Regions from separate parts of the Pseudobacillus sp. 179-B 2D1 NHS genome, predicted to be linked through region 1. Evidence: riboswitches for the same ligand, from Rfam matches in the RefSeq annotation. Region 1 holds a riboswitch; each other region holds the start of a gene.
What was found. Region 1 has a riboswitch for S-adenosylmethionine ahead of ACH0BF_RS20880 (methionine ABC transporter ATP-binding protein). Riboswitches for the same ligand answer to the same signal wherever they lie in the genome.
Positions count from the first base shown of each region.

Region 2: it holds a riboswitch for S-adenosylmethionine, as region 1 does, so the genes downstream of both, metK (methionine adenosyltransferase) here and ACH0BF_RS20880 (methionine ABC transporter ATP-binding protein) in region 1, are expected to answer to the same signal.
Region 3: it holds a riboswitch for S-adenosylmethionine, as region 1 does, so the genes downstream of both, ACH0BF_RS07740 (O-acetylhomoserine aminocarboxypropyltransferase/cysteine synthase family protein) here and ACH0BF_RS20880 (methionine ABC transporter ATP-binding protein) in region 1, are expected to answer to the same signal.

Region 1 covers NZ_JBIQDP010000027.1:48,416-59,345, forward strand. The annotation lists gene ACH0BF_RS20845 (acyl-CoA dehydrogenase family protein) at 1-1,202, shown strand, start outside; gene mgtE (magnesium transporter) at 1,275-2,624, opposite strand; gene ACH0BF_RS20855 (arsenate reductase family protein) at 2,841-3,197, shown strand; gene gcvH (glycine cleavage system protein GcvH) at 3,282-3,665, shown strand; gene ACH0BF_RS20865 (toprim domain-containing protein) at 3,777-4,127, shown strand; gene ACH0BF_RS20870 (thioredoxin family protein) at 4,129-4,431, shown strand; gene ACH0BF_RS20875 (hypothetical protein) at 4,586-4,927, shown strand; SAM riboswitch class I at 5,011-5,125, shown strand; gene ACH0BF_RS20880 (methionine ABC transporter ATP-binding protein) at 5,211-6,236, shown strand; gene ACH0BF_RS20885 (methionine ABC transporter permease) at 6,229-6,897, shown strand; gene ACH0BF_RS20890 (MetQ/NlpA family ABC transporter substrate-binding protein) at 6,918-7,763, shown strand; gene ACH0BF_RS20895 (carboxymuconolactone decarboxylase family protein) at 7,924-8,286, shown strand; gene ACH0BF_RS20900 (YuzK family famiily protein) at 8,542-8,703, shown strand; gene sufC (Fe-S cluster assembly ATPase SufC) at 9,130-9,909, shown strand; gene sufD (Fe-S cluster assembly protein SufD) at 10,152-10,930, shown strand, end outside.
Region 2 covers NZ_JBIQDP010000008.1:162,536-173,465, reverse strand. The annotation lists gene ACH0BF_RS10630 (Dps family protein) at 123-563, shown strand; gene ACH0BF_RS10625 (DUF6154 family protein) at 808-1,056, opposite strand; gene ACH0BF_RS10620 (hydrolase) at 1,228-1,539, shown strand; gene ytkD (RNA deprotection pyrophosphohydrolase) at 1,653-2,129, shown strand; gene ACH0BF_RS10610 (alpha/beta hydrolase family protein) at 2,149-2,934, shown strand; gene ACH0BF_RS10605 (DUF2584 domain-containing protein) at 2,951-3,193, shown strand; gene ACH0BF_RS10600 (TetR/AcrR family transcriptional regulator) at 3,268-3,840, shown strand; gene ACH0BF_RS10595 (MMPL family transporter) at 3,933-6,056, shown strand; gene pckA (phosphoenolpyruvate carboxykinase (ATP)) at 6,110-7,696, opposite strand; SAM riboswitch class I at 7,931-8,090, shown strand; gene metK (methionine adenosyltransferase) at 8,235-9,434, shown strand; gene ACH0BF_RS10580 (gamma carbonic anhydrase) at 9,461-9,988, opposite strand; gene ACH0BF_RS10575 (alpha/beta hydrolase) at 10,123-10,930, shown strand, end outside.
Region 3 covers NZ_JBIQDP010000006.1:4,330-15,259, reverse strand. The annotation lists gene yfmF (EF-P 5-aminopentanol modification-associated protein YfmF) at 197-1,477, shown strand; gene yfmH (EF-P 5-aminopentanol modification-associated protein YfmH) at 1,477-2,769, shown strand; gene ymfI (elongation factor P 5-aminopentanone reductase) at 2,866-3,588, shown strand; gene ACH0BF_RS07765 (DUF3243 domain-containing protein) at 3,657-3,914, shown strand; gene ACH0BF_RS07760 (YmfK family protein) at 4,029-4,820, shown strand; gene ACH0BF_RS07755 (helix-turn-helix domain-containing protein) at 4,839-5,711, shown strand; gene pgsA (CDP-diacylglycerol--glycerol-3-phosphate 3-phosphatidyltransferase) at 5,777-6,355, shown strand; gene ACH0BF_RS07745 (competence/damage-inducible protein A) at 6,647-7,891, shown strand; SAM riboswitch class I at 7,980-8,090, shown strand; gene ACH0BF_RS07740 (O-acetylhomoserine aminocarboxypropyltransferase/cysteine synthase family protein) at 8,191-9,489, shown strand; gene recA (recombinase RecA) at 9,788-10,834, shown strand.

The sequences.
Region 1 (10,930 bases):
TCTATGCAAAAATTGATGGAGATAAATTCTCTGCCTTCATTGTAGAAAAGGAGTTTCCTGGTGTATCCACAGGAGCGGAAGAAGATAAGATGGGGATTAAAAGTTCCTCCACACGCACACTTATCCTCCAGGATGCAGAGGTACCAAAAGAGAATCTGCTTGGAGAAGTGGGAAGAGGTCATGTCATTGCCTTTAACATTTTAAATATTGGCCGCTACAAACTAGGTGTTGGAGCAGTGGGTAGTGCTAAACGGGCATTGGACATCTCATTAAAGTATGCGAATGGGCGCCAGCAGTTTAAAACACCGATTTCCTCTTTCAATTTGATTAAGGAAAAGTTTGCTAATATGGCGTCTAAAATTTATGCAAGTGAAAGTGCCATTTACCGTACAGTCGGTTACTTTGAAGACCGAATGAGCCAGCTTTCGGAAGAAGAGCAAAAAGATGGCTTGTCAGTCGCTGCTTCTATCGCTGAATATGCCATTGAATGCTCACTCGGTAAATTTTTTGGCTCGGAAATGCTTGATTATGTAGTAGATGAAGGCGTACAAATTCACGGTGGCTACGGCTTTATGGAAGAGTATGAAATTGCGAGGATGTACCGCGACTCCCGAATTAACCGTATTTTCGAGGGAACAAATGAAATCAATCGTCTGCTTGTACCGGGGACATACGTGCGCAAGGCGTTCAAGGGTGAATTGCCATTGTTTGAAAAAGCACAGGAGCTGCAAAATGAAGTCATGATGCTGATGCCGGAAGAAGTCGGTACAGAAGCGCTTGAACAAGAAAAGTATTTAGTGAAGAATGCAAAAAAGATAGGCTTGCTTGCAGCCGGTCTAGCTGTTCAAAAGTATGGAAAAGTGCTTGAAAAAGAACAGGAAGTGCTCGCCAATATTGCTGACATTGTTAACAATATTTACGCGATGGAGTCCGTCGTTCTTCGCACAGAAAAAGCAATTGCCAAAGCTGGAGAGGAAAAAGCAAAGCAAAAACTGTTATATACCCAAATCTTTTGTCAAGAAGCCTTCAATCAAATTGAAGCTGATGCTAAAGAAACACTTGTTGCTGTAGAAGAGGGCGACACGCTGCGCATGATGACCTCTATTTTAAGAAAGTTAACGAGATACACTCCCATTAATGTAATCGCTAAGAAACGTGAAGCAGCTGATCGCTTGATTGAAGTGGAAAAGTATACGGTTTAATTAAGAGAAAGTGCCCGGAAATATAACTTTCCAGGCACTTTTTGTTTGAATATAAAGATTGTTGAAAGACAGCTAAACTAATTGACTTAAGAAAAAAGAAGCAATAGAGAAATAGACCACGAGCGAGAAGATGTCATTGACCGTAGTAATAAGCGGACCTGAAGCAACAGCAGGGTCAAGGTTGCACTTGTAGAGTATGAGTGGAACGATCGTTCCAGCAAGCGTTCCGAGAATAAGGGTGAGTAGAAGCGAGCTTCCAACGACGATTCCTAAGTATATATTTCCCTGCCAAATAAATGCAATAAGAGAAATGAGCAGACCGCATGTTATGCCGATGATTAAGCTGACGCGAAATTCTCGAAGGATTAGACGGGTGACTACCTTCACGTTGATTTCCTGCTCTGTCAGACCGCGTACGACTACTGCTAGAGACTGGGTGCCAGTATTGCCGGTCATCCCAGCAATAAGCGGCATAAAAAAAGCAAGCGCTACTACTTTTTCAAGCGTTCCTTCAAATTTCGAAATGATGCTTCCCGAGACAAGACCGATAAATAAAAGAGCAATCAGCCAGGGCAATCGGCGTTTGGCAGCTGTCAGCGGCTTTGTGTCAAAGTCAATTTCTTTATCCACAGCTGATAATTTACCAATATCTTCGTTCGTTTCCTGAATAACAATCTGCATCATATCATCAAAGGTAATAACCCCAAGCAGTCTCTCTTTCTCGTCCACTACAGGAATTGCGCTGAAATCATATCGCTTGAGTAGCTTGTTGATCTCTGCTCTCTTCGCTGTGTAGGGAACGGAAATAATCTGCTTCAACATAATGTCTTTTACCAAATCATCCGGCTGAGCAATGACAAGATCCCGATAAGAGACTGTACCAGCCAGCTTTTCTTTTTCATCAAGCACGTAAATAATGAAAAGCGTTTCAGAGTACATAGCATGAACACGTGCTTTTTCTACTGCATCGGCAACGGTATCCTCTAGATGCACAGCGAGGTACCGATTTGTCATCATACTGCCTGCCGTGTTTCGCTCATAGCTCATCATTCGTTTTAAATATTTGGCTTCACTATCATTTATCTCTGATAAGAAACTATCAAGATCGGCTTTTGGGAAGTGAAGTAAAAGAGAAGACAATACATCGGTGTCCAGAAGGGAGAGAACTTTATTTGCTTTGGCAGGACCGATTTTTCCCAGCAACTCAAGTTGTTTCAGCTGATTAAACTTTTGTATCATACTGGCGATAGAAGCTTCATTAAGATGTTCTAGCATGGAAGCTCGATGCTTTTCGGGAAGGTTTTGAAAAATAGCGGCTAAGTCATAAGGTTTCTTGCTCGTGAACATGTCATTGATCTCTTGATATTTTTCTGCTTTCAGCTTTTCGATAACGAACAGTGTATCGTCTTGTATTTTTTTCATGATCAACACCTCCGTCATCAACGCTATTCCCTATAAAGGAATTTAAAAACCATTTTTGAGTAATTTTGGATATTGGTTATGGAGGGGAAGAATAGCTGAAACTTTGTCTTTTATTAAAAAAGCAGGTATATTTTAATTAATAGAGCAGGAGAATTGAAAACGGTGGCGAAAACATTTTAAAGCCGAGCACTGTGTAAATAGGAGGCTGATTGAAGAGTGACATTAACATTTTACTGGTATCCGAAGTGCGGAACATGCCGCAATGCAAAAAAATGGCTGGAAGAACATAATGTTGATTTTCGGGAAATACATATTGTGGAACATCCGCCTTCCAAGGAAGAATTGAAAGACTTATATAAAAAAAGTGGACTTGAATTGAAAAAGTTTTTTAATACGAGCGGCAAAAAGTATCGCGAGCTTGGATTAAAGGACAAAGTAAGCACCGCTTCCGACGAGGAATTACTGGAATTGCTCGCTTCCGATGGCATGCTTATTAAGCGCCCTCTTACTACTGATGGTGACAAAGTGACTGTTGGGTTTAAAGAGGAAGAATTTGAAAAACAATGGTTGTAAAGTGTGCGTAAAGCTTATTTTTCTTGCTTTATGCCTTTATAATAAGTAAAGTTTTAATTGAAATCAGGTAATGGAGGGATTTATATGAGCACACCGAAAGAATTACGTTATTCAGAAGAGCATGAATGGGTAAAAACAGAAGGGGATACCGTCCGTATCGGCATTACGCATTTTGCGCAATCAGAACTTGGCGACATCGTGTTCGTTGAGCTTCCATCTGTAGGAGATGAAATCACAGCTGACGAACCATTTGGTAGTGTTGAATCTGTAAAAACAGTTTCCGAGCTATATGCTCCTGTCAGCGGAAAAGTTGTTGAAGTAAATGAAGAGCTTGATGATAATCCTGAATTCGTTAATGAATCACCATATGAAAAAGCATGGATGATCGTTGTCGAATTATCTGATACTGCGCAGCTGGATAACTTAATGACAGCTGAACAGTATGATGAAATGACACAAGAAGATTAATGAAATGAGAAAAGGACACTTCCGGTTTAGGGAGTGTTCTTTTGCAATTTCTTACTAAATAAAGGACAATTAAACTGTGAGGCAAGATATTCAGACGGTGGAGGGATATTCATGCGTACAGAAAAAACAATCGTTGTAGAAGGGGCTTCGGATCGGAAGAAAGTACAAGAAATTGTAAATGAGCCGGTGGACATCATTTGTACGAATGGAACAATCGGGCTGAGCCGGCTGGATGAGTTAATTGAAAGCTTGGAAGGACAAGATGTATATATCCTTGTTGATGCAGACCGCGCCGGGGAAAAGCTGCGTCAGCAATTTATCCGTGAATTTCCCGAAGCTCACCATTTATACATTGACCGTGTCTATAAAGAAGTCGCTACTGCTCCTTACCGCCATCTGGCTTCTGTATTATTAAGTGCCAACATTGATGTACATGGGGAGTTTTTACAAAAGGATGGATGAAATGCAAAAGGAACAAAATATAAACGAATTAATCAGGACGAATCACTTAGTAGCCATCTATGCGTATACACCGCTGTGCGGAACGTGCCAATTAGCTGGAAAGATGGTCGACGTTGTCGAGAAGGTAGACAACGGCTTTATATGGGCCCGCATGGATGTGAATTATCATGAGAGCTTTGCGATTCATCATGCGATTGAAAGTGTCCCATGTCTGCTTATATTTAAAGAAGGGGAATTAAAGGAAAAGATTTATGCCTTTCAGTCGGTTCCTCATATATATGAGAAGTTAAGTCAATATATATGATTGCTGCTTCCTACAGGGAGGCAGTTTTTTATATAGGCATGTTTGACGAAATATGCGAATGAGTGCGCACTTTGTCGAGTAATTAATAAAGGAGATTTCCTCCTCTGCTTGGAAGTTATTAAGTAAAGCTAAAGCGAACAGAGGGGGAAATAAAATGAAAGAGAAATTGTTAGCTGTACAGGCAGCTTGCCATGGTAGAACGCATATCTGGCCATTGCTCCCGCTCGAACCTGTACACGTGCTGCTGGTAGGAGAAAGTGAGAGCTGGCTGCTCGTGATCAGCCATCAGGGAATGCAGCTTTCAAATAGCAGCACGGATCATTGGCATTTACGGTTGAGGGGTGGGCTTGAACCGCTCTTAGAGGGGCAGGGTCAGCTGCGCTTGTATGAAGCGATGGGGGCAGTCGAGGTGTCAGGATTTTACCGGGTTAAGCTTTGGTTTGAATCGTTCCTTTGGTTATGCCGCCCTTATTATGAAAAGTTTGATACAGCATAAAAACATTTTTTTAAAGAATAATTGACAATTTTCGTAGAATAATGATAAAATCAAATCCATTAAGAACAACATATTGCATACAGCTCTTATCAAGAGAGGTGGAGGGATGTGCCCGATGAAGCCCGGCAACCGTCAACAGCGAGCGCTTGTTGAAAAGGTGCCAATTCACACAAAGCGTTTTGCTTTGGGAGATGAGAGAAAGGAATCTACTAAAGAACACCTTTCTGCTCATTTTGCAGAAAGGTTTTTTATTTTTTCGGGTGGAATGGAGGAAAACCGCCGCATGATTTCAATAAAAAATGTAAAAAAAGTCTTTTCCACAAAAAATGGAAAAGTGACAGCAGTAGATAATATTGACTTAACGATAGATAAAGGCGAGATTTTTGGTGTAATTGGTTACAGTGGAGCTGGGAAAAGCACACTTATCCGGATGCTGAACGGTCTTGAAAATCCGTCTTCGGGCTCTGTTGTTGTTGCGGACCGGGAGATATCAAAAATCCGGGGAAGCGAGCTGCGTCAGGCGCGCCAGGAGATCGGCATGATTTTCCAGCACTTTAATCTTCTTTGGTCAAGAACGGTGCGAGATAACATTGCCTTTCCGCTAGAAATTGCGGGTGTGTCGAAAGAAGAGCGCCTTAAGAAAGTGGATGAGTTGATTAAATTAGTTGGTTTGGAAGGAAGAGAAGACGCTTATCCTTCACAATTGAGCGGCGGACAGAAGCAACGCGTCGGTATTGCCCGGGCGCTCGCAAATGACCCGAAAGTTCTGTTGTGTGACGAGGCTACCTCAGCACTTGATCCGCAAACAACGGATGCTATTTTAGATCTGCTTGTTGATATTAATAAACGTCTTGGATTAACAATTGTGCTCATCACTCATGAAATGCATGTCATTCGGAAAATTTGCCATCGGGTGGCAGTAATGGAAGCAGGCCGTGTCGTAGAACTTGGTTCGGTGCTCAACGTTTTCAAATCGCCCGAGCAGCCAATTACAAAGCGGTTCGTTCAACAAGTGACCGAGCCAGAAGAATCAAAAGAAACCATAGAGCACTTGCTTGAACAGTTTCCAAATGGCAAGGTAGTCAAGCTTACTTTTATTGGTGAAAGTGCAGAGCAGCCAATCATTACGAATTTAATCCGTCAATTTAACATAGCGGTAAATATCGTCCAAGGGAAAGTGTCGCAGACGCAAAACGGTGCGTATGGTTCACTATTCGTTCATTTAACGGGTGAACCAGAGGAAGTGGCACAAGCAGTGGCCTATCTCGACAAGCAAGAAGTCAGCTCGGAGGTGATCCATCATGCTTGAACAATGGTTCCCTAATGTTGATTGGGAAAAAATGTGGGAAGCGACAAATGAAACCCTTTATATGACGGGTATATCCGTGGTGGCTACCTTTATTTTGGGCATACTCCTTGGTCTGCTGTTATTTTTGACAGCTAAAGGAAATATATGGAGCAATAAAGTAATTTACAGCATTGTCTCTGCTTTTGTTAATATTTTTCGTTCCATTCCTTTCATTATATTGATTGTTTTATTAATTCCATTTACAAAAGCGCTTATCGGTACAATGATCGGTGAAAATGCGGCACTGCCAGCCCTTATCATCGGGGCAGCTCCTTTCTATGCGCGCATGGTTGAAATCGGCCTGCGTGAAATTGACAAAGGAGTCATTGAGGCAGCGCGAGCAATGGGAGCAAAAACGAGTACGATTATCTTTAAAGTACTGCTTCCTGAATCAATGCCAGCGCTTGTTTCTGGGATTACTGTTACAGCGATCGCTCTGGTTGGCTACACGGCCATGGCAGGTGTGATTGGAGCTGGCGGTCTGGGGAATCTTGCTTATCTGGATGGATTCCAGCGCAGCCGGAATGATGTCACTTTGGTTGCTACGATTATTATTTTAATCATTGTGTTTGTGATTCAATTGATTGGTGATCTTATTACTAATAAGTTAGATAAAAGATAAATTTTAGGAGGGGAAGAAAGATGAAAAAGTGGTTGCTTACTTTGTTAACTGCAGTAGTTGTGTTTGCGTTGGCTGCCTGTGGCGGCTCAGATGATAAGAAAGATGAGAAAGCAAAAGAAGGCGGCAAAGAAGATAAGGAAATCGTTGTTGGTGCTTCGAACGTACCACACGCGGTGATCTTAGAAGAAGCTAAGCCGTTGCTTGAGAAAAAAGGTTATGATCTGAAGGTTGAAACATTCCAAGATTATGTATTACCGAACAAGTCTTTAGAAGAGGGAGATTTGGATGCTAACTATTTCCAGCATATCCCTTATCTTGAGTCTCAAAAGAAAGAGCATGGCTATGATTTTGTAAATGCTGGCGGCATTCATATTGAACCGATCGGTGTATATTCTAAGAAATATAAAACCCTTGAGGAACTTCCAAAAGGGGCAACTATTTTAATGAGCAGCTCGGTTGCAGACCACGGACGTATTTTAACCATGCTTGAAAAAGAAGGACTCATTAAATTAAAAGACGGCGTAAAGAAAGAGGAAGCGACAGTTGAAGATATCGCGGAGAACAAAAAAGATTTGAAGTTTGATTATAATTATGAAGCCGCTCTTCTTCCACAGGCCTATAACAACGGAGAAGGCGATGCAGTTCTCATTAACTCTAACTATGCAATCGATGCTGGTTTAAATCCGTTAAAGGATTCAATCGCTATTGAAGACAAAGATTCACCATACGTAAACGTTATTGCTGTCCGCAAGGGCGATGAAGACAAAGAAAAAATCAAAGCGCTGGTAGAAGTCCTTCATTCAAAAGAAATTCAGGATTTTATTTTGAAAGAGTGGGGCGGAGCAGTCGTACCGGTTAACAAATAAAGATAAAAACACCTGCAAGGAGTCCCTTGCAGGTGTTTTTATCTTTCATCGTAAAGGCCAGTTCTCTGTTTGGCTGAAAAATCTTTTCTTATTCTTTATTTGAATAAAGCTTTTTTACTTGCTGCATATTAAAAAAGATAAAAACAGAGGAGGCTATCCTATGGACAGAGAAGTTTTAACATCAACAGAAGCAGCGTTATTAGAATATAAAGAGGGGCTTGGCACATTTACAAAAAAAATGCCTGGGCTCGCTGGTCATTTTAATGCATTTACGGCAGAGTGTTTTAAGGAGGGAGAAATCGGCCAAAAAGAAAAGCAGCTGATTGCTCTCGGCATTAGCGTCTATTCACAAGATGAATATTGCATCCTTTATCATGTGAAAGGCTGCTTGGATCAAGGGTGCAGTGAACAGGAAATTTATGAATCGCTTGGTGTGGCCGCAGCTTTTGGAGGTGGGGCGGCAATGAGCCAGGCAGTAACACTTGTACAGGAAGCGATCGATGAATTAAAAGTAAATCATTAAAACGACAGAATGGGGACTCTTTCGGAAAATTAAGAATCAAGCAGGATATGGTTTAAATTTTGAGAATGGGGTTATATAAAAGACAGGAAGCACGCAAAATCACGCGTGAGCAGGTAAGAGCAGTTCATATGCCTTTTGTGAAAAAAAGGAAAGACTGTTACGATAGTTCCTGTAAGAAAATTTCATTCTAAAAACCGAAAGGATTGATTCCCCATTAACTCGTTAAACTCACTGAATTTGCAGTACACAGACAGTATGGAAAAGGCTATGCATGGATCCCGTGGAGTTGGATATGAGGTGTACCGCCAAAATCATGAAGTGAGAATGAATGTTGAACGTCAACGTGAAGAGGAATATGTGGAGAGCCGACGAATGGTTGCTGATCACAACCGTAAATTTACGAACCATCTTTCATAATAAAATTGCATATAAGTAAACCTTCAAATTTAGCGTATGAGCCGACTTTGAAGGTTCAAAACAAAATTACCGCAAATATTGAAAACGACTGTCTTTGAAGCCATAAAACTCGCCAGGAGCGAAATTGCTATAGCAATAAAGAACGCGGAAGTTTGCCAACCATCTGAAAGCCAGCACACATGCTGGCTTTTTCTATGATTCAAAAAGAAAATCTATTGTAAATAAGATAAATAAACAAGGGAGAAACTAAGAAAAATGGCTCCCATTTCCCTTGATTTCATATGAAGGATGAACTATCATCAAATATCCGGGACAATTCAGTCAGACCGGTTGAATATAATTTTCATTTGTTATAAGATTGTAATGAGAATAAATTGAGAATGATAATAAACATCGATTTGCTTCGATGATTACGGAGGTATGGACATGACAGCTTCAACATTAACAATTAAAGATTTACACGTATCCATTGATGGAAAAGAAATCTTAAAAGGTGTAAATCTTGAAATAAAAGGTGGAGAGTTCCACGCAATTATGGGACCAAATGGAACAGGTAAATCCACTTTATCTGCAGCTATTATGGGTCATCCTAAATATGAAGTAACGAGCGGAAGCATTGAATTGGACGGAGAGGATGTTCTTGAAATGGAAGTAGACGAACGCGCGCGTGCCGGTCTCTTCCTTGCTATGCAATATCCAAGCGAGATTAGTGGAGTAACGAATGCCGATTTCCTTCGCTCTGCTATTAATAGCCGCCGTGAAGAGGGAAATGAAATTTCTTTAATGAAATTTATCCGTGAAATGGATTCAAAAATGGATCTATTGGAAATGGACCAAGACATGGCACAACGTTACCTAAATGAAGGCTTCTCAGGCGGGGAGAAAAAACGTAATGAAATTTTACAATTGATGATGATTAAACCGAAAATCGCGATCCTTGATGAGATCGACTCAGGGCTTGATATTGATGCTTTAAAAGTAGTAGCTAAAGGAATCAATGAAATGCGCAGCGAAGATTTTGGCTGCTTAATGATCACTCACTATCAGCGTCTTCTTAACTATATTACACCTGATGTAGTTCATGTTATGATGCAAGGCCGTGTCGTGAAATCAGGTGGAGCAGAGCTTGCTCAACGCCTTGAAGCGGAAGGGTACGATTGGATCAAACAAGAGCTAGGCATCGAAGACGAAACAGTAAGCCAGTAAGAACAAAAAGCAGAGCCGCCTATTCTGGGAAGACAAGCATAGGGCTTCCATTCCCAAAAAAGACGGAGCTGTACAAAGAAAAGCGGTGCTGCCTTTTTTGGGACAATACATGTAAGCCATTCTGGCTGTGTGGCATGTTTCAGCTACACAGCTAGAACAGGTTATACCTTGAGAGGCAATGCAAAATAAAGAAGCGGTTTTCTTTATCGATAAACGAAAGTTGGATAACTAGGAGGACGGACATGACTGTAGAAACAAACCTACCAGTAGATCGAGAGTATATCCGCTCTTTTTCAGCAGAAAAAGGCGAGGGACAATGGCTGGCTGATTTACGCCTGACAGCCCTTGAAAAAGCGGAGGAATTGCCGCTGCCAAAAGCAGAAAAAACGAAAATTACGAATTGGAACTTTACACAATTTCCTTCTCATACAGTAACGAGTGAGCCATTTGCTTCTCTTGAAGAGCTTCCGGAACAGGTAAAGTCGTTAATCAATCTTGAAGAGGTTAATAAAAACCTTTATATTCAACGCAACCAGACACCGGCTTTCCTCGCTATTTCCGAGGATCTGTCAGAACAGGGTGTAATTTTCACAGATATTGCCACTGCTGTTCGCGAGCATAGCGATCTTGTTCAAAAGTATTTTATGACTAGCGTAGTGAAACCGGACGAACATAGACTCACAGCTTTGCATGCAGCTTTAATGAATGGTGGAGCTTTTCTATATATACCGAAAAACGTTGAAGTTAAAGAACCAATTCAGGCTGTGTATATTCAAGATAACGAGAAAGCCGTGTTGTTCAATCACGTGCTTGTTGTAGCGGATGACAATAGCTCAGTGACTTACGTAGAGAACTATGTGTCGACGGTTACACCTGAAAATGGAGTAGTAAATATTGTGGCAGAAGTGGCTGCCGGTACAAATGCCAAAGTTGTTTATGGTGCTGTTGATAATTTGGCAAGTGGGGTAACAACCTATGTGAACCGCCGCGGAGTTACAGGCCGTGACGCTCGCATTGAATG
Region 2 (10,930 bases), on a different contig from region 1:
CTTCCCTCCCAGGACTATCATATCATTTTTCTTCTTTGTCTGCAGAAAAGAATAGGGGTTTTAAAAGGCAAAAATAGTGGTAATAACTAAAGAGTAGGATAAATGACAGGAGGAATATAGTGATGTCTAACCAATTAATTGAAAGTGTCAACAAGCAAATTGCCAACTGGACAGTGATGTATACGAAATTACATAATTATCACTGGTTTGTAAAAGGCCAGCAATTCTTTGCTCTTCATGAAAAGTTCGAGGAATTTTACACAGAAGCAGGAGTTCATATTGATGAATTGGCTGAGCGTTTGCTTGCGCTTGAAGGAAAGCCAGTGGCTACGCTTAAAGAGTCATTACAAATGGCTTCTGTAAATGAAGCAGAAGGTGGAGAATCAGCAGAGCAAATGGTTCAATCTACAGTGAACGACTTTACAACAATGATTAATGAGTTGAAAGAAGCTATGGACCTTGCTGAAGAGGTGAACGATGAAACAACAGGCGATATGTTGCTTTCCATTCACCAATCACTTGAAAAGCATGTCTGGATGTTGAAGTCTTTCTTAGGAAAATAATTGTAAAAAGGATGCTTCCGTGGGGAGCATCCTTTTTAATGATCATCATAAGCAGCATCAACTAAATGGCAATAAAAGAATGCCCCCACCACTGGGAGCACTTGGTTTACTAATAAGTATTCGCTCGACTGCCATCTTATAGAGGCGCCGCTTTTTCTTCAACAAACGATACCAGTTCATGTATAGAGAAATCAATTTATTTGTCCTCCAAAGGTTCTTGCCATTGGAGAAATTTTTTATGTATTTAATGGTACATGCGCTTATCGCCAAGATTGTCTTCTATATCGTACATATCAAACTTTTGCTTTAACGCTTCAAATAGATAGAGGCGGAAAAAATAAGCTAGCTCCTCCTCGTTTAATTCTTTAATTATATTTAAAATTTCTTTTTGAGAGAGCTGTTCAAGTACAGCTAAGGTAATCATGTCTAAGTCTTCTTCTGTTCCCTGAAGTTTTCCGCGGTAAATTTCAAACAGTTCATCTACCAGTTTCAATTTGACCATCTCCTTTGTTTTAGTGTAGATGCGTTCTCTCTCCTGTCCCTTTATTAACATTTATACCCTAATTCAGCCGAATAAACCAATGAATAAGTACGAAGAGAAAATGATTCATTTCATTCATTTTTATAAATAGACAGGGAACGATAAGCAGAGGAGGTGTCTAACATGGAAGAAGAGAAAAATGAATATTATATTTCGCTTGCTAACGGGGAGATTATGAGGCAGCCAACAGTATCTCCCTGGAATTTTAAAATTTATGCAACAGATGTTGAAATTACAGAATTGAGAGAGCTATTTGATGCTAACTATACAACGGAATGGGCGAATTTTTTCCGAGCCCATATTCCTTACCGGGAATACCACAAAGACAAGGAAAACGACCAATATGATGAACATATGGAAAAGATTTATAAAATCATTTATAAACTTGGAGATGAAGAAGCAAAGCAGTATGTAAAAGAGGTGTGGGAAATGTAATAAGTAGGACTTTGTTCGCCCTGGAAGAGAAAAATAAGGTATAATAAATTCAAACTTGAGAAACTTTGCAAGCGGCTCTGTTTGTGAATGTGGAATGGAGACAGGGGGAGGGCATGGTTGAATTTATAGATAAAAATGGCTGCCGGGTGACGCTCGCTTTCGAGCGCGAGGCCTTTTCATTGCCTGCCCGGCATGTCATTGTTTTTTGTCGTTTCAAGCAAAAATGGCTACTGACACTCCATTCGAAGAGAGGGTTCGAATTTCCCGGAGGCAAGGTAGAAGAAGGGGAAACGATTGAAGAGGCAGCCAATAGAGAAGTGTTTGAAGAGACAGGAGCATTCATCGAAGAATTGCGGTTTGTGGGCGAGTATTTTGTGAGAAGGCCAAAAAATCCCTTTGTAAAGGCGATTTTTTTTGCGAAAATAAGGGAAATAGAAAAAAAAGACGACTATTTGGAGACAGCTGGTCCAGTTTTGTTTGGCCAAAACTTGCGTGTAGAAAGAATGGCTGAGTGTTTCAGCTTTTTAATGCAAGATGAAGTGGTTGAGAGGACATTGGATTTTTTGCTCGATAAACAATGGCTGAAATGAGAAGGAATGGGGTGATGAAATGGAAAGAATAATTGAAAGCTTTCGTTTCCCTTCCCCAAATCCGCATGTTATCCTATCGATGGTTACTTACTGGTCGGACGGATTAAAAGTCAAGGGGCTTCTGGCAGAACCAGCAACAGAAGGTACATATGACGGTTTTCTTTATTTGCGGGGCGGAATAAAAAATGTGGGGATGGTTCGCCCTGCCCGCATTGCTCAGTTTGCTTCTGAAGGTTTTATCGTTTTCGCTCCTTTTTATCGTGGCAATCGCGGTGGAGAAGGGAATGAAGATTTTGCTGGAGAAGATAGAGAAGACGCCTTTGCTGGTTTCGACCTGTTGGAATCCCATCCGCGTGTAACGAATCGGGTCCATATTTTTGGATTTTCTAGAGGTGGGGTCATGGCATTGCTCACTGCTCTTGAAAAGGAACAGGCTGCTTCGGTGGTAACATGGGGAGGAGTAGCTGATATGGTATTAACCTACCAGGAAAGAAAAGATTTACGCCGGATGATGAAAAGGGTAATTGGAGCGAGCCCTTATAAACAGGAAGAGCTATATAATTGGCGTACCCCACTTTATCAACTTGAGAGGCTAAAAGCGCCTGTCCTGATTATCCACGGATTAAAAGACAAAAATGTTTCACCTGAGCACGCATTTCGTTTAGAGGAGAGGCTGAAAGAAGTAGAACATCCGGCTGAAACATGGTATTTTGATCAATATGATCACTATTTCCCACCGGCAATTAACCGAAAGATTGTAGCTGATTTATGTGAATGGATGAAAAAACAAGATAAAAAAGAATAACAAGGAGGGGACTGGCATGGGGATGCCAATGGAACTAAATACAATGATTGTGACAAAGGGGAAGGAGCATAGAAAAGAAGAAAATTTATTTTCCTTGAAAAAAGAAGGATACCGCTTGTACCCTATAGATATTCCTATTCATGTTTATAAAACAAGAGACGGAGATATTACGGGCACAGCTATTATTGAAAAAATTGAATGGCAAAAAGATCATACAGAGATTACATACAGGCTGATTTCCTTAAATTCAACAAACTAATAAACAGAGCGGCGGAAGCGATTTCAGCCGCTTTTTTATTATAGACTGTACAACTAGAAAGGAGATGAGGTCAGATGGCAAGAAAACGAGCATTCACGGAGGAAGAACTACTAGACGCAGCAGAGAAGCTCATCATTGAGCACGGCTATAATGGTTTTCACTTAAAAAGACTCGCCGAACATCTTGTTTCGGGTGCACGCAGTACAATATATCAATACTTCTCCAATCGTGAGGAGGTGGCGGCTGCCTGTATGAAACGAGCGATGGACCGAACAGTCAGCAGAGCATCCAGGGTAGACGAAAAAGAACCCATACCAGCCCTTCGCCAATTACTACGTATTTATATGGATGAAGCCGATCTTCACTTTATTCTCGGTGACATACGTAAAATCGATGTGTCGCAATCGAAGAAAGCAGAAGAGCTGGTGGGAGAAGTGATGGAGATGCATCAGGCATTGAGCTTACAACTGGAGCGGCTATTTAAGCAAGCGCAGCAGGAAGGGGACATTCGTGAAGATGTACCGTTTGCCATACTGGCGAGTTTATTTTTTCAGCTGATTAATACCCCAAATGTATTGGCATTGCCGATAGAGGAATGGGCTGATTATTTATTTGAAGTTTGGTATAGAGGGAGCGGATTAAATTGAAGCTCCTTTTTAAACAATTATATTTGACACATATGTCGGTTTTAATTTTAAATAAAAAGAAGGAATAAAATTTAACAAAAGGGGGAGGAAAAATGAAAAAAATACTTGGAGCGTTAACTGATTGGATATCAACAAGAAAAGGCATGTGGACAGTCTTAATCATTTGGCTGTTGATTGCAGGGCTGTTAAGTAGCATCGCCCCAAGCTCACGTGATTACAGTGTTTCCTCCATTGAGTCACTCCCAAGCGATTCGCCAGCAATAGAAGCCGCAGAAAAAGTAAACCAGTACTTTCCGAACGATGAGGGCGTGCCAGCTATTCTTGTCTTTAGTGCTGGCAACAAAAAAATTGAAACTGCCGAGCTCGCTAAGGTGGTCAAGGCGATTAAGCAAAAACAAATAAACCATTTAAAGGAAATAGTGCCCTTCGACCAGCTTCCTCCACCCGCACAGAACCAATTTTTATCAAAGGACCGCTCAGCTGCAGCTATTCCATTAAATTTTAAAGAAGGCCTGGAAAATGATCAGTTAAAAAAGGGAATTCAATCAATAACTTCAACAGCTGAAAAGGAAGCAAGCGATCTTCAAGTGCGTGTAACCGGGCCAGCAGGTATTGCAGTAGATACAACTGCGCTTTTTTCTCAAGCAGATATTGTACTCTTGTTGTCCACTGTTGGACTCATCTTAGTATTGCTTATTGTTATTTATCGTTCCCCATTGCTAGCTTTTATCCCATTGCTTGCCTCAGTGGTCGTTTATGCGGTAACCGACCGTATTTTAGGGTTATATGGAAAAGCTGGCTTAGAAATGAGCAGCCAGTCACTGTCTATTATGACGATTTTGCTGTTTGCAGCGGTAACGGACTATTCATTGTTTGTGCTAGCCCGTTATCGAGAAGAATTAAAGCGGCATGAAAGCAAGTTTGAAGCGATGAAACATGCTATGCGCGAGACGGGAGAACCGGTCTTTTTCTCAGGAGGAACTGTGCTTGCAGCTATGCTCGTACTCTTCTTCGCTGTCATTGGGGATTATCAAAACTTTGCCCCAATTTTCGCTACCGTCATGGCTGTTATTATGCTTGCTTCCGTCACGCTGGTTCCTGCATTATTTGTGTTGTTTGGCAGAAAAGCATTCTGGCCGAAGGTACCGAAAGCAGGGGACAAAACTGAAAGAGATAGCGGGTTCTGGAACCGGATCGCCCGGATAGTGTCAACAAAGCCGATTGCTATTGGCAGTATCGTTATCGCGCTGTTACTGCTAGCTTCACTTAATGTATTAAATGTTAAATATGAATTTAACACGTTAAAATCCTTTCCGGACAATATGCCGTCACTTGAGGGATATGAAATCATTGAACAAAAATTTGCGGCAGGAGATCTTGCTCCCACAATAGTCTTATTTGAAGGAACAGGAGATATGACAAAGCTTACGGCCGAGCTTGAGAAGCAGGAGAATGTGGCTAAGGTACGGCTCCAAGCTTCAACAGAGAATAATAAAGCGCATGAATTGTCGTTATCATTCAACGGAAGCCCCTATGAACGGCCGGCTATGGATGCGCTTGCCAGTCTGCGAAAGAAGTCAGAGAAGGTCATTGCTGATTCCGGAGCAAAGGGAACCCTTTATTTCGCTGGAGAGACAGCAGAGAAGCTGGATGACCGTACGTTAAACAGCCGTGATCTTAAAGTAATTGTTCTGCTGGAAACACTATTGATTTTTGTCATGCTGGTGATATTGACCCGTTCCGTTAAAATGCCCCTGTACATGGTCGGTACCATTCTGCTTTCATTTTTAGCTGCCCTTGGTATTGGGATGTTTTTAACAAATATGCTATTTGGCATTGATGCCATCAGCACAAGGGTGCCGCTTTACTCATTTATCTTTCTTGTCGCACTGGGCATCGATTATAATATTATTTTAGTATCACGCTATATGGAAGAGCGAAGCAGCCATTCTTTAAAAAAAGCAGTCAACACTGCTGTTGCTAAAACAGGGGGGGTTATTTCGTCTGCCGGCATTATTTTAGCTGCGACCTTTGCCGTATTAATGACACAGCCAATAGAAATTTTATTTGTCTTTGGTTTTATTGTCGCCGTCGGAATATTAATTGATACATTTATCGTGCGCGGTTTGCTGCTGCCGGCTTTACTTATGATCTTTGAAAAAGATCGGGCAGACACGCATTCAGAAAAGGAACCTGTTCGAAAAGCGGACAGTTAAAGTCATATACAAAAAGAGGCCTCTGCTATTTAGCAGAGGCCTCTTTTTGTATATTAGATTTGTGGTCCGCCAAGTTCAATAATTTCCTTTGAGACGTTGGAGAACTTCTTGAAGTTTTCACGGAACTTGCCAGCAAGCTCTGCTGCTTTTGTCATGAAAGCATCTTCATCAGCCCATGCCTTGCGCGGAATGAGAACATCATCCGGCACACCAGGTACATGAAGAGGAATTTGCAAGCCGAATGTTTTTGTCGTATACGTTTCTACGTTATTTAATTCGCCTTCGAGAGCTGCTTGGACCATAGCACGTGTATACGCAAGCTTTACGCGGGAACCAACGCCATACTCGCCACCAGTCCAGCCAGTGTTTACAAGGAACACTTGAACGTTGTGCTCATCAATTTTCTCACCAAGCATTTCCGCATAGCGTGTAGCTTCAAGCGGAAGGAATGGTGAACCGAAGCAAGTAGAGAATGTTGCTTGCGGAGAAGTGACACCGCGCTCTGTACCGGCAAGTTTAGATGTATAGCCGCTTAAGAAGTGGTACATCGCTTGCTCTTTAGTTAGCTTGCTGATTGGAGGCAGTACGCCGAATGCATCAGCTGTTAAGAAAATAATTGTATTTGGATGGCCAGCTACGCTTGGATCAACAATGTTATCCATTGCTTGTAGCGGATAAGCGGCACGCGTGTTTTCTGTCAGGGTGTTATCATCGTAATTTGGAATGCGAGACTGTTCATCAAGCACTACATTTTCAAGAACCGAGCCGAAACGGATGGCATCAAAGATTTGTGGTTCCTTCTCACGGGAAAGGCCGATTGTTTTTGCATAGCAGCCGCCCTCAATGTTAAATACACCATTAGAAGACCAGCCATGTTCATCATCGCCGATTAAGCGGCGGTTCGGGTCTGCACTCAAAGTTGTTTTCCCTGTACCAGAAAGACCGAAGAATAGGGCCACATCACCTTCATAGCCAACGTTGGCTGAGCAGTGCATAGACAGAATATCATTTTCAGGAAGCAAGTAGTTCATTACAGAGAAGATCGATTTTTTCATTTCTCCTGCATATTCCGTTCCACCGATCAAAACGATACGGCGCTCAAAAGAAATGATAATAAATGCTTCTGATTTTGTTCCGTCTACTGTAGGGTCTGCTTTAAAGTTCGGAGCAGATACGATTGTGAAGCCTGCTTGATGATCTTTTAATTCTTCCTCAGTTGGACGAATGAAAAGTTGATGAGCAAACAGATTATGCCATGCATATTCATTGATCACCTGAATTGGTAAACGATGGGTTGGATCTGCCCCTGCAAATCCTTTGAAAATAAACAATTCTTCTTGTTCCTTTAAATAATTGATCACTTTAGTGTATAATTGATCGAAGACTTCAGGGGAAATTGGTTCGTTAACCGGTCCCCAATCAATTTTGTCCTTTACTGAAGGCTCTTCAACGATAAATTTATCTTTAGGAGAACGGCCAGTATATTTTCCCGTTTCAGCACATACTGCTCCAGAAGCAGTTAACACGCCCTCTTTACGATTAAGTACTTTTTCTACGAGCTGCGGCACAGATGGCTGCATTGTTACGTTATCACCTTTTAAAAGTTCCAAAATTTCACTTGAAACACTTACAGTCTTCATAAATTAATAACCATCCTTTATCTGAAATTAAATAATTGTTATCGCATTATTTGTTCAAAAATAGTATAACACATTACATTTAATAGTCTATACTATTCACTTATTTTTTTGCGACTTTTTTTATTTACAGATTGTCCGATTTCCTATAAAAGAAACCGAAAAAATGAAGAGATTTTATACGAAACCAGTTGACATTGTCGAACGGATTTCGTATGATGTAACCTTGAACGGATACTCTTATCCTGAGCTGGCGGAGGGACAGGCCCGATGAAGCCCGGCAACCTGCTTGATTGTGATTGGTAGTTATATCGACTGCCGGCACTTATACAATATAAGTTTGTACTCAAGACAAAGGTGCTAACCTGCAGCAAGGGCAAACCTTGAACGATAAGAGTGAAAGGCCTATGTTGATAAGACCAACCTTTCCTCTCTTTATTTCAGGAGGGGTTTTTTTATTTTAAAAGGGTAAACTTAGGGGAAATGAGTACCGTACCATTATCGATCGGCAGTAAGTTGATCATTTTAAGGAGGAAGTTTCATGACTAAAAATCGTCGTCTCTTTACTTCAGAGTCAGTCACTGAAGGGCATCCGGACAAAATTTGCGATCAGATTTCCGATGCTATCCTAGATGAAATCTTATCAAAAGATCCAAATGCGCGTGTCGCAGCGGAAACATCTGTTACAACTGGACTCGTACTCGTAGCAGGGGAGATTACAACCTCTTCGTACGTGGATATTAATAAAATTGTTCGGGAGACAGTTAAGGAAATTGGCTACACTCGTGCAAAATACGGTTTTGATGCCGATACATGCGGTGTGTTGACATCCATTGATGAGCAGTCACCTGATATTGCAGCGGGTGTGAACGTGGCTCTTGAAGCACGTGAAGGCCAAATGAGCGATGAAGAAATTGAAGCGATTGGTGCGGGTGACCAAGGCTTAATGTTCGGTTTTGCTTGTAATGAAACAGCAGAATTAATGCCGCTCCCGATTTCATTGGCTCATAAATTATCCCGTCAATTAACGAGAGTTAGAAAAGAAGAAACGTTATCGTATTTACGTCCAGATGGTAAAACTCAGGTAACAGTTGAATATGATGAAAACGACAAGCCAGTAAGAATCGATACAATTGTTATTTCGACACAGCATCATCCGGAAGTTGCGCTTGAACAAATTCAAAGCGACTTGCGCGAGCATGTCATTGACCCGATGGTCCCTGCAGAATTAATCGATGAACATACAAAGTTCTTTATCAATCCAACAGGCCGTTTTGTTATCGGCGGACCTCAAGGAGATGCGGGCTTAACAGGCCGGAAAATTATCGTGGATACATACGGTGGTTATGCACGCCATGGAGGCGGAGCATTCTCCGGTAAAGATCCAACAAAGGTAGACCGTTCAGCAGCTTATGCAGCTCGTTACGTAGCAAAAAATATTGTTGCGGCCGGCCTTGCTGATAAATGTGAAGTCCAGCTCGCCTATGCGATTGGTGTAGCTCAGCCTGTTTCAATTGCTGTCGATACGTTCGGCACAGGAACGGTTTCTGAAGATGTGCTTGTTGAACTTGTTCGCAATAATTTTGATCTGCGTCCAGCGGGCATTATTAATATGCTTGGACTGCGTCGTCCAATTTATAAACAAACAGCCGCTTATGGACATTTTGGTCGTACAGATGTGGATCTTCCTTGGGAAAGAACAGACAAAGCTGAAATCTTAAAAGATCAGGCATCAAATTAATAAGCAGCAAAAAGCCTGGAGACTCTTTAACGGTCTTCAGGCTTTTTTTGTATGCTTTTATAGTACTGTCCTTTTTCTACGTACTCTCTGACAATGCGCTCCATATCTTTTCTGTCTTCCTCATTCACTGGGCGAATCACTTTTGCCGGCCGGCCAAATGCCACGGAGTGAGGAGGAATGACTTTTCCCTGGGGAACAAGACTACCGGCCCCGATAAATGCTCCTTCACCAATTTCTGCATTATCAAGAATGATGGAACCCATACCGATTAAAGCTTTTTTTCTAATTTTACAGCTGTGCAAAATAACTTGATGGCCGACTGTGACTTCATCTTCAATAACAAGCGGGTTGTTCGGGCTTTGATGCAATACAGAATTATCCTGAATGCTCACTTTTTTGCCGATTACAGTCGGGGCTACATCCCCGCGAATAGAAGTATTAAACCAAATATTTGTTTCTTCGCCAATAGTTACATCTCCCGTAATTGTTACATAATCGGCGATATAAGCAGAATCAGCAACAATAGGAGTTTTATTGTTATAAGGATAGATCATTTTTTCTCTCCTCCTTTTATGTTTCCTGCAACAGAAAGCAGGATGGACTTGCTTATTATTTTATCTAAAACGATTTGATTTGTATAATAGAAGACAAACGTATAGGATTACAAAAAGCCGGAGGAAGATGCTTGATGTGGAAATGGGAAACAGAACAACAGCCGAAAGGTGTCATCGTTATGATTCATGGGGCGATGGAGCATCATGGCCGTTATGGTTGGCTGATTGAAATGTGGCGCAGAAACGGCTTTCATGTAGTGATGGGCGACCTGCCCGGCCAAGGCATGACATCGAGAGCTAAAAGAGGACATATTTCATCATTTAATGAGTATATAGAGGAAGTAAAAGACTGGGTGCAGGCAGCGTATCAATTTGATTTGCCTTTATTTATATTAGGACATAGCATGGGAGGGCTAATTGCTATTCGTCTGCTGCAGGAGATGGAAGTGGAGACAGCAGGCGTGATTTTGTCATCGCCTTGTCTCGGTATGAATCATACGCCACCTAAAGTAATGGATATTCTATCGCACGGTTTGAATTCACTCTCGCCCTCAGTGAAGTTTTCTTCCGGACTGACAGTTGAAATGGCGACAAGAAATGAAGAGGTAAGACAAGCAGATAAAGAAGATTTGCTTTATGTAAATAAAGTGTCAGTTCGCTGGTACCGCGAACTGCTTCAAGCCATCAAGACGGCTGATTTAAAGACAGGGGCAGTGCCTGATGTTCCGCTTCTTGTCATGCAGGCGGGGGATGACTTGATTGTCGATAAAAAAAGCGTCAGAAAATGGTTTCACCGGCTCGATTTGTCAGAGATGCATTATAAAGAGTGGCCGGGACTCTATCATGAAATATTTAACGAGCCAGAGAGAGAGGAAGTTTTCCATTATGCGAAAGGGTTCGTGGAAAATCGGTTGCGTTTACTAGGATATGTGATTGAGGAGT
Region 3 (10,930 bases), on a different contig from region 1:
GCCGCACAATCGTTTGTGTAAAAACTGAATCTACATTAGCCAGATTTTGAAGAATTTTACTCGGATGGTACGTTTCAATTTTCAATTAGGCGCCTCTCATGTATAGTGAAATTAAGTTTTTCATAAATATGGGCATGAATTATAGGATAAACGGATAAAAATATAGACATAGCTGCTGGAAAAGGAGGGTATTTTAGTGACATTAGTCAATGAAAATATTATAAAAAAAGAAGGGTACACATTACACATCGTAAAGACTGATAAATATAAGACAAATACGATTGTCTTTAGGATGAAAGCTCCGCTTGAAAAAGAAACTGTAACGAAGAGGGCTTTGCTTCCTTATGTTCTTCAAAGCAATTCGGAAAAGTACCCAACATCCACACATCTGCGTTCATATCTTGACGATTTATATGGTGCTGGTTTTTATGTAGATGTAGCAAAAAAAGGAGACTTTCATGTGATGAGCTTTTCATTGGAAGTAGCGAATGAGAAGTTTCTAAAAGCAGGAGAGCCGCTGCTCGAAAAAGCGTTGCAATTTATGCATGAAATCTTGCAGAGACCGAAAGTGAGCAATGGAGCGTTAGATAAAGATACGGTACAAGATGAAAAGCGTAATCTAAAACAAAGAATTCAGTCCATCTATGATGATAAAATGCGTTTTGCAAGCGCTCGTCTCCTCGAAGAGATGTACAAAGGAGATCCTTATGCTCTTCAGGCAAACGGCCTGTATGAAGCAGTAGATGAAATAAATGAAACCGATTTATATAAGTATTATGAACAAGCATTTTCGGAAGATGAAATGGATATGTATATCGTTGGAGATGTGGAAGCTGATCAAGTGGAAAAAATAGCTGGCCGCTTATTTCAGTTCAACAACAGAAATCCCCGATCTCCCCAATCAGCGAAACAAGCAGCCTCACCTTCTGAGCCCAAAGAAGTTGTAGAAAAGCAGGAAATCAATCAAGGAAAACTTCATATTGGCTATCGCACTCATATTACTTTTGGTGACGATGACTACTTTGCTTTGCAGATGTTTAACGGGATTTTTGGTGGATTTTCTCACTCCAAATTGTTTATGAATGTGAGGGAAAAAGAAAGCCTAGCCTACTACGCAGCGAGCCGCTTGGAAAGCCATAAAGGCTTCTTGATGGTTCTTTCAGGAATTGACAGCAAAAATTACAGCAAAGCTGTAAAGATCATTGCTGAGCAGCTTCAAGCGATGAAAAAGGGAGAAGTTTCTGAAAGAGAGCTGGAGCAAACAAAAGCCGTCATCCGCAACCAGATACTTGAGACGCTTGATACAGCGAGAGGTACTATTGAAATGCTCTATCATAATGTTATAGGCAAAACGGCAGTCACGATTGATAATTGGCTGGAGGCAGCAGAGCGAATGACAATAGAGGAAGTTGTAGCGGTTGCCAATAAAGTGGAAATAGATACGGTGTACTTTCTGTCGGGAACGGAGGAAGAATAATGGAGAAAATTCTGTTTGATCAGCTGCAGGAAGAATTGTATTTTGAGAAAATGGATAATGGATTAGATGTGTATGTACTTCCGAAAAAAGGCTTTAATAAAACATACGCTACCTTTACGACAAAGTATGGGTCCATTGACAATCAGTTTATCCCACAGGGAGGGAGCGAGTATGTCCGGGTACCAGATGGGATTGCTCACTTTTTGGAGCATAAAATGTTTGAGAAAGCAGATGGCGACGTGTTTCAATATTTTAGCCGTCAAGGCGCCTCAGCGAATGCTTTTACTTCTTTTACGAGAACAGCCTACCTGTTTTCCAGCACAGACAAAGTAATGGACAATCTAGAGACACTTATAAACTTTGTCCAAGATCCGTATTTCACTGAACAGACAGTGGAAAAGGAAAAGGGCATTATTGGTCAGGAAATACGTATGTATGATGATAATCCAGACTGGCAGGCTTATTTTGGCCTTATTGAGAATATGTACCACAACCATCCAGTAAAGATTGATATTGCTGGTACGGTAGAATCCATCGCAGAAATTACAAAAGATCACTTATACGAGTGTTATCGCACGTTTTATCACCCGAGCAACATGCTTTTGTTTATAGTTGGCTCGGTTGATCCCGAGAAAACCATTGGGTTCGTTCGCGAAAATCAAGCAAAAAAAGAGTATCAAAAGCAAGAGGAAATCAAACGTTTGATAGAGCAGGAGCCAGAAGAGGTTAACGAGAAAAAACGAGTTCTTAAAATGAATGTTCAATTACCGAAGTGTCAAGTTGGTATCAAAGCAATCGATACTGAATTGCAGGGAAAAGAATTACAAAAGCGGGAACTGACGATGAATATATTGCTTGATATACTTTTTGGAAAAAGTTCCCCGCTCTATTATCAGCTTTATCGAGAAGGGCTAATTGATGAAACATTTTATTACGACTTTACCCAGGAGAAGGGCTTTGGTTTTGCGATGGTCGGTGGAGATACAACCAAGCCGGAGGAGCTGGGAGAACGCATTCGTACTATTTTGCTTGAAGCGAAAGAAGGAAAGCATCTAACAGAAGAGGCCGTACAGCGGTCTATTCGAAAAAAGATCGGTTCTTTTTTACGATCGGTTAATTCACCAGAATATATTGCCAATCAATTTATTCGTTATGCCTTCAATGAAATGGATTTATTTGAAGTAGTGCCACTCTTGGAAGCAATTACGCTGGAAGATGTAAAGAACACTGCCGAACGAATGGTGGCAGAAAACCGCCTGACCGCTTTTTATATCTTGCCTAAACAGGCATAAATAGGTAGCAGGGCAGCTGGATTCTCTTTTTTCATGACATCATGGGGAAAGGGAGTCCAGCTGCTTCCTTGTGTAGAGAGAATGGGGGAGTAAACAGTGAAGAAGTATGCGCTTGTTACAGGAGCGAGCGGAGGAATAGGAGAAGAAATTTCCAGGAAGCTAGCAAAAGAAGGATGGAACTTGTATTTGCAATACTATAAAGGAAAAGAAAAAATAAAGTCGTTACAAAAAGAGCTGGAAAACATGGGAGCAGAGGTGATCCCGATCCAGGCAGATTTAACTTCTGCTGCAGGTGCTCACTTTCTGTCGAGCCAGTTATTTGCCCTGGAGGCTGCCGTATTTGCAGGAGGAACGGCTCACTACAGCTTATTTCAAGAGATTGAAGAAGAGGAAATGGATAAGCTTTGGCAGCTTCACGTCAAAAGTCCTATGATCATTGTGCAAAAGTTAATTCCAAAGCTTCGCAAAGCAATTTCACCCTCAGTTGTTTTAGTTTCTTCGGTGTGGGGACAGACAGGGGCCGCTTGTGAGGTAGCTTATTCGACGGTAAAAGGCGCCCAAATTGCATTTGTGAAGGCATTAGCAAAAGAGTTAGCTCCTTCCAATATTCGTGTGAACGCGATTGCTCCGGGAGCGGTTAATACACCTATGATGGAAAAATTTACAATGGAAGAAAAAGCAGAAATAGCAGCTGATATTCCAATGGGGCGTCTTGGTGCTGCAGCCGAAGTAGCTGAAGCGGTTTACTTCGTCTGTTCACCTGCAGCTTCTTACATAACAGGTCAAGTGCTTGCTGTAAATGGCGGCTGGTACACATGATTCATATGCATAATTTTTCTCTCGGGGAACAAACTAATGTTGCAACTCAATAAAGGAGGGACAACGACATGTCAGTACTCGAAAATTGGCACGAATGGAAAAACTTCTTGGGAGACAAATTAAATCAAGCCACAAACTCAGGAATGAACAATGATGTAATCAATAATATGGCTTATCAAGTTGGTGATTATCTTGCCAACAAAGTCGACCCGAAAAACGAGCAGGAAAGAGTATTATCTGATTTGTGGTCCGTTGCTTCAGAAGAAGAACAAAGAGCAATTGCAAGCATGATGGTAAAATTAGTTCAAAATAATGGTAGTCGCTAAGAGAGGGAGCTTTTCCCTCTCTTTTTTCTTTCATTACAGAGATAAATCATATATGATAGTACCTAGACATTATCATTAATGGGCTTTTTGATGAAGCCGCTAGGAGCGTTATCTATGTCCAAAAAAGAATGGTATTTAGAATATAAAATTGTTAAAAACCGTCCAGGGCTGTTAGGAGATGTTGCTTCGCTACTCGGTATGCTTTCCATTAATATTGTAACAATTAATGGCGTGGATGAGGCGAGCCGCGGCCTTTTAATGTTGGCAGAAAGCGAAGACCAAATCAGAAGGCTTGAATCCATTTTAATGACGATGGACACGATTCAAATTATTAAATTAAGGGAACCTAAACTAAGAGACCGAATGGCTGTCCGGCATGGCCGCTATATCCAAAGAGATGCGGACGACAAAAAAACATTCCGTTTCGTTCGGGATGAACTTGGACTTCTCGTTGATTTTATGGCAGAATTGTATAAAATGGAAGGGCACAAATTAATTGGCATTCGTGGCATGCCAAGAGTTGGAAAAACAGAATCCATTGTAGCGGCAAGTGTTTGTGCCAATAAGAGATGGTTATTCGTTTCGTCGACAATGATTAAGCAAACTGTTCGTGATCAGTTAATTCGGGACGAATACAATCCAAATCACCTTTTTATTATGGATGGGGTTGTATCGATAAAGAGAGCCAATGAAAGACATTGGCAGCTCGTTCGGGAAATTATGAGACTGCCTGCCGTTAAAGTAGTGGAACATCCAGATATTTTTGTACAAAATAGCGAGTACAGTTTAGAGGACTTTGATTATATTATTGAACTTCGCAATCATCCTGATGAAGAAATTACATACGAGCCGGTGGAGAAGAACAACTTATTCCAGGATATGGACTTTGGTGGTTTTAACTTTTAATTATGGAAGGTGTTATGGGTGACAGAATTAGGAAACCGCTTAAGAGAAGCACGGGAGGCGAAAGGGCTATCCTTAGCAGATGTGCAGGAAATGACAAAGATTCAGAAAAGATATTTAAAGGGCATAGAAGAGGGGAATTATGAGCTGATGCCCGGCAAATTTTATGTACGGGCGTTTATCAAGCAATATGCTGAAGCGGTTGGGCTTGACCATGAGCAATTGTTTGAAGAATATAAAAATGAAATTCCCTCTTCCTATGAAGATGAAATTCCTCAAAGAGCGACAAAAGTAGAGAAAGTACGGACGACGGCGCCAGCTGAACCGTCCAAGCTTCTTGAATATTTACCGAGGATTTTAGTGACGGCTTTTGTTGTCGGAGCACTTTTTCTAGTTTGGTTTCTTATCCCTAAGAGTGATTCTAATGACAAAGCGGTGAAGGAAGAAACCGTTGTTGAACAGCCGAAAGACCAGACGGATGATAAGAAAGAAGCCAAGGAGCCAAAAAAAGAAACGAACAAAGAGCCTAAAAAAGAAGAGAAAGTCGAAGAGCCTGCTAAGCCTGCACAAACCTTAACTGCAGCAGGGGCGAGCGGCAGAAAAGCCACATACGTTCTTCAAAATGCAGAGAAATTCGAGGTAACTATTCTATCTAAAGGGGAGACATGGATAGGAGTAACTGATGGAAGCGGAAAAAGCTATTATAATAATATGTTGGCAAAAGGACAGTCGCAAACATTTAATTTAACAGGACAGACAGAAGCGAAAATTGTCGTTGGCTTTGCACCGGATACGGAAATTAAAGTAAACGGCGAAACGCTGGCGTATCAGCTTCCGGCTGCCAAACAGGTAAGACAAGACATTATTATTCAGGCGAAACCTGCCGGACAATAATTTGGCAGTTTTTTGGATAGCTTCTTTGTAAGTTGTCTGTCGATAGAATAGTTGGAGGGTCGACTGTGAATTTACCGAATAAAATTACTGTTTCAAGGATTTTAATGATCCCGCTCTTTTTGGTGATCATGTTAGTTGAGTTTAATTGGGGGGACCTTACAGTATTTGGTACCACCATGCCGGCTGCCCACTTTTGGGGAGCCATGCTATTTATTTTAGCCTCAACGACTGACTGGGTTGATGGCTATTATGCGAGAAAATTAAACCAGGTCACAAACTTGGGGAAATTTTTAGATCCGCTCGCTGATAAGTTACTTGTATCAGCAGCCTTAATCGTGCTTGTTGATTTTAATTTAGCTGCTTCCTGGATTGTCATTCTTATTATCAGCAGGGAGTTTGCGGTAACGGGCTTACGGTTAATCTTAGCTGGAGAAGGCGAAGTGGTTGCGGCTAATATGCTTGGGAAAATTAAGACGTGGGCGCAGATTATTGCCATTGCGGCTTTATTGCTTCATAATGCGCCATTTGAAGGATTAGGAATTCCATTTGCAGATATCGCCCTTTGGATAGCGGCATTCTTTACCGTTTGGTCCGGCTGGGATTACTTCTATCTTAACCGTGGCGTGTTTAAACATTCAAAGTAAAAGAAAAGGTTGCTCCAAAGTAAGCCCCGTTGTGTTTATAGTATTTAAAATTTACCACGATACTATATAAAATAAGGCTGCTTATGGAGCAGCCTTATTTTTAATAAAGGCCCTGTTCCATTACTTGCTTGTTGATTTATACTGCAGGCGGACGCTTTCCGCTGGCGGTCTGTGCGCCATCTTACCAGGACTCACTTTCTCCGCTAAAGACACTTTCTTCTGCTACAATCAACTATCGAAAAAACAATATTCATCTTTAACAGGGCCTGAATAAGAGAAGGGATGACAAAAATGAATGCAGAAATTATTGCAGTTGGTTCCGAGTTGCTGTTAGGGCAAATTACAAATACAAACGCCCAGTTTCTCTCTCAGCAATTAGCGGAAATTGGGGTGAATGTGTACTATCATACGGTTGTTGGGGACAATAGTAGCCGTGTGCTCGATGCAATAAAGGAAGCGGAAAAAAGAGCGGACTTGCTAATCTTTACAGGTGGGCTTGGTCCTACGAAGGATGATTTAACAAAGGAAGCAATTGCCGCTCATATTGGTCGTCCGCTTGTTTATAACGAAGAGGCCTTAAAAAGTATTGAAAACTACTTTGTAAAAACGAAGCGCCCGATGACACCAAACAATAAAAAACAGGCCCTGGTCATGGAGGGCTGTCTCGTTTTAGCGAATGATCATGGCATGGCGCCAGGGATGATGGTAAAAGGAAAGAATCATTTCTATATGCTTTTGCCTGGGCCACCCCGGGAAATGCAGCCGATGTTTGTCCGCTATGGAAAGCCGGCGCTATTAGATGTGCTTGAAAAAGTTGAAAAAATAGAGTCACGCGTATTAAGGTTTTTTGGTATTGGAGAATCTGCTTTAGAAACAGAAGTAGAGGATTTGTTACTCGCACAACAAAATCCGACGATTGCCCCGCTTGCTGGTGATGGAGAGGTAACACTGCGAATCACTGCTAAACACGAATCGGAAGAAACCGCCTTACAGATGATACAAGAAGCAGAGGAGGAAATTCTTCGCCGGGTCGGGGAATACTTTTATGGCTATAATGATACGTCCATTGCCCGTGAGCTAGCGGAGCGCTTAAAGGAAACATCTCATACGTTAGCAGCAGCTGAAAGCTTAACAGGGGGATTGTTTCAAAGTGAAATGACAGCTATTCCCGGAGCGAGCATTTTCTTTAATGGCGGGATTGTTTGCTACTCCAATGAAGCAAAGGAAAAACTCGTGCAAGTGAAGCCAGAAACGCTTGAAAGTTATGGTGCCATTAGTGAACAGTGTGCTATTGAATTAGCGGAAAATGTCCGCAGTCTTTTGAATGCTGACTTCGGTATTAGCTTTACCGGAGTGGCGGGACCGGATAAATCGGAAGGACACTCGCCTGGTACTGTATGGATTGGTCTTGCTTCAAAGCACAGGGAAACAAAAGTATTTAAACTCCAATTAGTAGGCAGCCGCGAAGGAATTAGAAAGCGCTCAGTTAAGTATGGGTGTCATTATTTGTTGGCTGAGCTTGCTGGAGATAAGTGAAAACATTCGGAATATTATTGACTATTCTGATCGCTATGCTATATAATAAAAACCAAGAGATTATGAGTTACGCAATTAAATAGAAGTACTCTTATTGAGAGCGGTGGAGGGATTAGGCCCGATGAAGCCCGGCAACCTTCAGACAAATTGTCTGAAACGGTGCTAATTCCTGCAGGCGTATGTGCCTGAGAGATAAGAGGAGGATCCTATAATAAAGCCCTCTTCTTACAACAGAAGAGGGCTTTTTAGTTATTCTTCAGGTTACTAGCGCTTTATTTAATAATTGGGAGGGATTAATGATGACAAACGAACAGTGGAACAAAGAAACAATTTTACTTCATGGAGGACAAGTGCCGGATCCGGTTACTGGCGCCCGTGCCGTTCCGATTTATGAAACGACTTCTTATGTATTTGAAGATACAGATCATGCTAACGCCCTATTTGCTTTGCAAAAGCCAGGAAATATTTATACGCGTATTACCAACCCGACAGTAGATGTGTTTGAAAAGCGTGTGGCTGCATTGGAAAAGGGAGCAGCAGCAGTGGCGCTCTCATCAGGAATGGCTGCCATTTCCTTTTCAATTCTTAATCTGGCTCACGCGGGCGATGAAATTATAGCGGCAGCTAATTTATACGGAGGCACCTATAACCTTTTTGCCAATACGCTTCCTAAATACGGGATTAATGTAAAGTTTGTTGATTCTACTGATCCGGAAAATTTCCGCAAAGCGATCACTCCAAAAACAAAAGCTCTGTTTGGAGAAATTATCGGAAATCCTTCCTTGAATGTGCTTGATGTGGAAAAGGTGGCAGATATTGCTCATGAAAATGGTATTCCGCTCATTGTAGATAATACGTTTGCTTCTCCTTACGGAGCTAATCCGCTTGTTCGAGGGGCCGACATTGTCGTTCATTCCGCTACGAAATGGATCAGCGGCCATGGAACAGTCATCGGTGGTATAGTAGTAGATGGAGGAACATTCAATTGGAACAGTGAAAAGTTTCCTGGCTTTACGGAGCCGGATGAATCTTATAATGGTTTAAGATTTGCGGACCTGGAAGGCCCAGCCTTTGCTATCAAATTACGCGTACAGTTGTTACGGGATTTTGGCCCTTCCTTGAGTGCCCATAGCGCTTTCTTGTTGCTTCAAGGGCTGGAAACGTTGCATTTACGTATTCAGCGCCATCATGAAAACACGCTTGCTATCGTCGATTATTTGAAAAATCATCCGGCAGTAGATTGGGTATCTCATCCAAGCTTGGAGGATCATCCATCTCATGAATTAGCGAAGAAATACTTGGCTAATACGTTTGGTTCTATTGTTGTATTTGGCATTAAAGGCGGCCGCGAAGCAGGTAAAAAAGTGATTGATAACATTAAACTGTGGTCACATGTTGCCAATGTGGGGGATGGCAAGTCACTCATTATTCACCCGGCTTCTACCACACATCAGCAATTAAGCAGTGAAGACTTAGCAAAATCGGGTACGAAAGAAGAAATGATCCGTTTATCCATCGGACTGGAGTCAACTGAGGACCTGATTGCTGACTTGAATCAGGCGATTGAAAAAGCGACTGGCGTAGCTGTAGAAGCTTAACGCTTTTCCTTATTAAATAAAGAATATGACAGGCTTAAAATTATCCTCTCCTGCTTTTTTATGATAAAATAAAAAAGCAGGAGTTACTTTTTTTTCTTCTTTTTTTCCGCTATTTCTTCTACTACTTTTCTAGTTTCTTATCCATTCTTCTTCTCAGGAGGAAAAATAAAAAAACCGAATAAATGTTCGCTTTTTACTTGAAATTGTCTCAATAAAAAGGTATAGTTAGTATAGATTATGAAACAACATGTCACTGTGCATTTACTTAATAGATTGTTAATTTTAAGGAGGAATTTTAGTGAACGATCGTCAAGCAGCATTGGATATGGCCTTAAAGCAAATTGAAAAACAATTTGGTAAAGGGTCTATCATGAAATTAGGAGAACAAACAGACCGGAAAATTTCCACTAGTCCAAGCGGCTCGCTTGCTCTTGACGCAGCCCTTGGTGTAGGCGGTTATCCACGCGGTCGGGTCGTTGAGATCTATGGGCCGGAAAGCTCTGGTAAAACTACCGTGGCTCTTCACGCTATTGCTGAAGTACAAGCTGCCGGCGGTCAAGCTGCTTTCATTGATGCAGAGCATGCGCTTGATCCTGTATACGCTCAGAAATTAGGAGTCAACATTGATGAGTTGTTGCTTTCTCAGCCGGATACAGGCGAGCAAGCACTTGAAATTGCCGAAGCTCTCGTACGAAGCGGTGCTATCGATATCCTGATTGTTGACTCGGTTGCAGCCCTTGTTCCAAAGGCTGAAATTGAAGGAGAAATGGGCGACTCCCATGTCGGCCTGCAGGCACGTTTAATGTCACAGGCGCTTCGCAAGCTGTCTGGTGCTATTAATAAATCTAAAACAATTGCAATCTTCATTAACCAAATTCGTGAGAAAGTCGGGATTATGTTCGGTAACCCGGAAACAACGCCTGGAGGCCGTGCGCTCAAGTTTTATAGCTCCGTCCGCCTGGAAGTTCGCCGTGCTGAAGCACTGAAACAAGGAAATGAAATTGTAGGAAACAAAACAAAGATTAAAGTAGTGAAAAATAAAGTGGCTCCTCCGTTCCGTGTAGCAGAAGTCGATATCATGTATGGAGAAGGAATCTCTAGAGAAGGTGAAATCATCGATATGGGATCAGAGGTAGATATTGTTCAAAAGAGCGGTGCTTGGTATTCATATAATGAGGAACGCCTTGGTCAAGGGCGTGAGAATGCAAAGCAGTTCTTAAAGGAAAATCCGGCTGTTCGTCAGGAGATTATGATGAAGATCCGCCAGCATTATGGTCTTGATGCTGACTTTGTAGAAGTAGAGGAAGCAGAAGAGACAGAAGAATTCAGTTTGCTTGACGAATAATAAACAGGAGCGGTGTCAGGAGACATCGCTCCTCTTGTTTTTTATTAGTCTCGAAGAAGACTGTTACCGTGATGAAACTCTTGACAAGAAATTTTC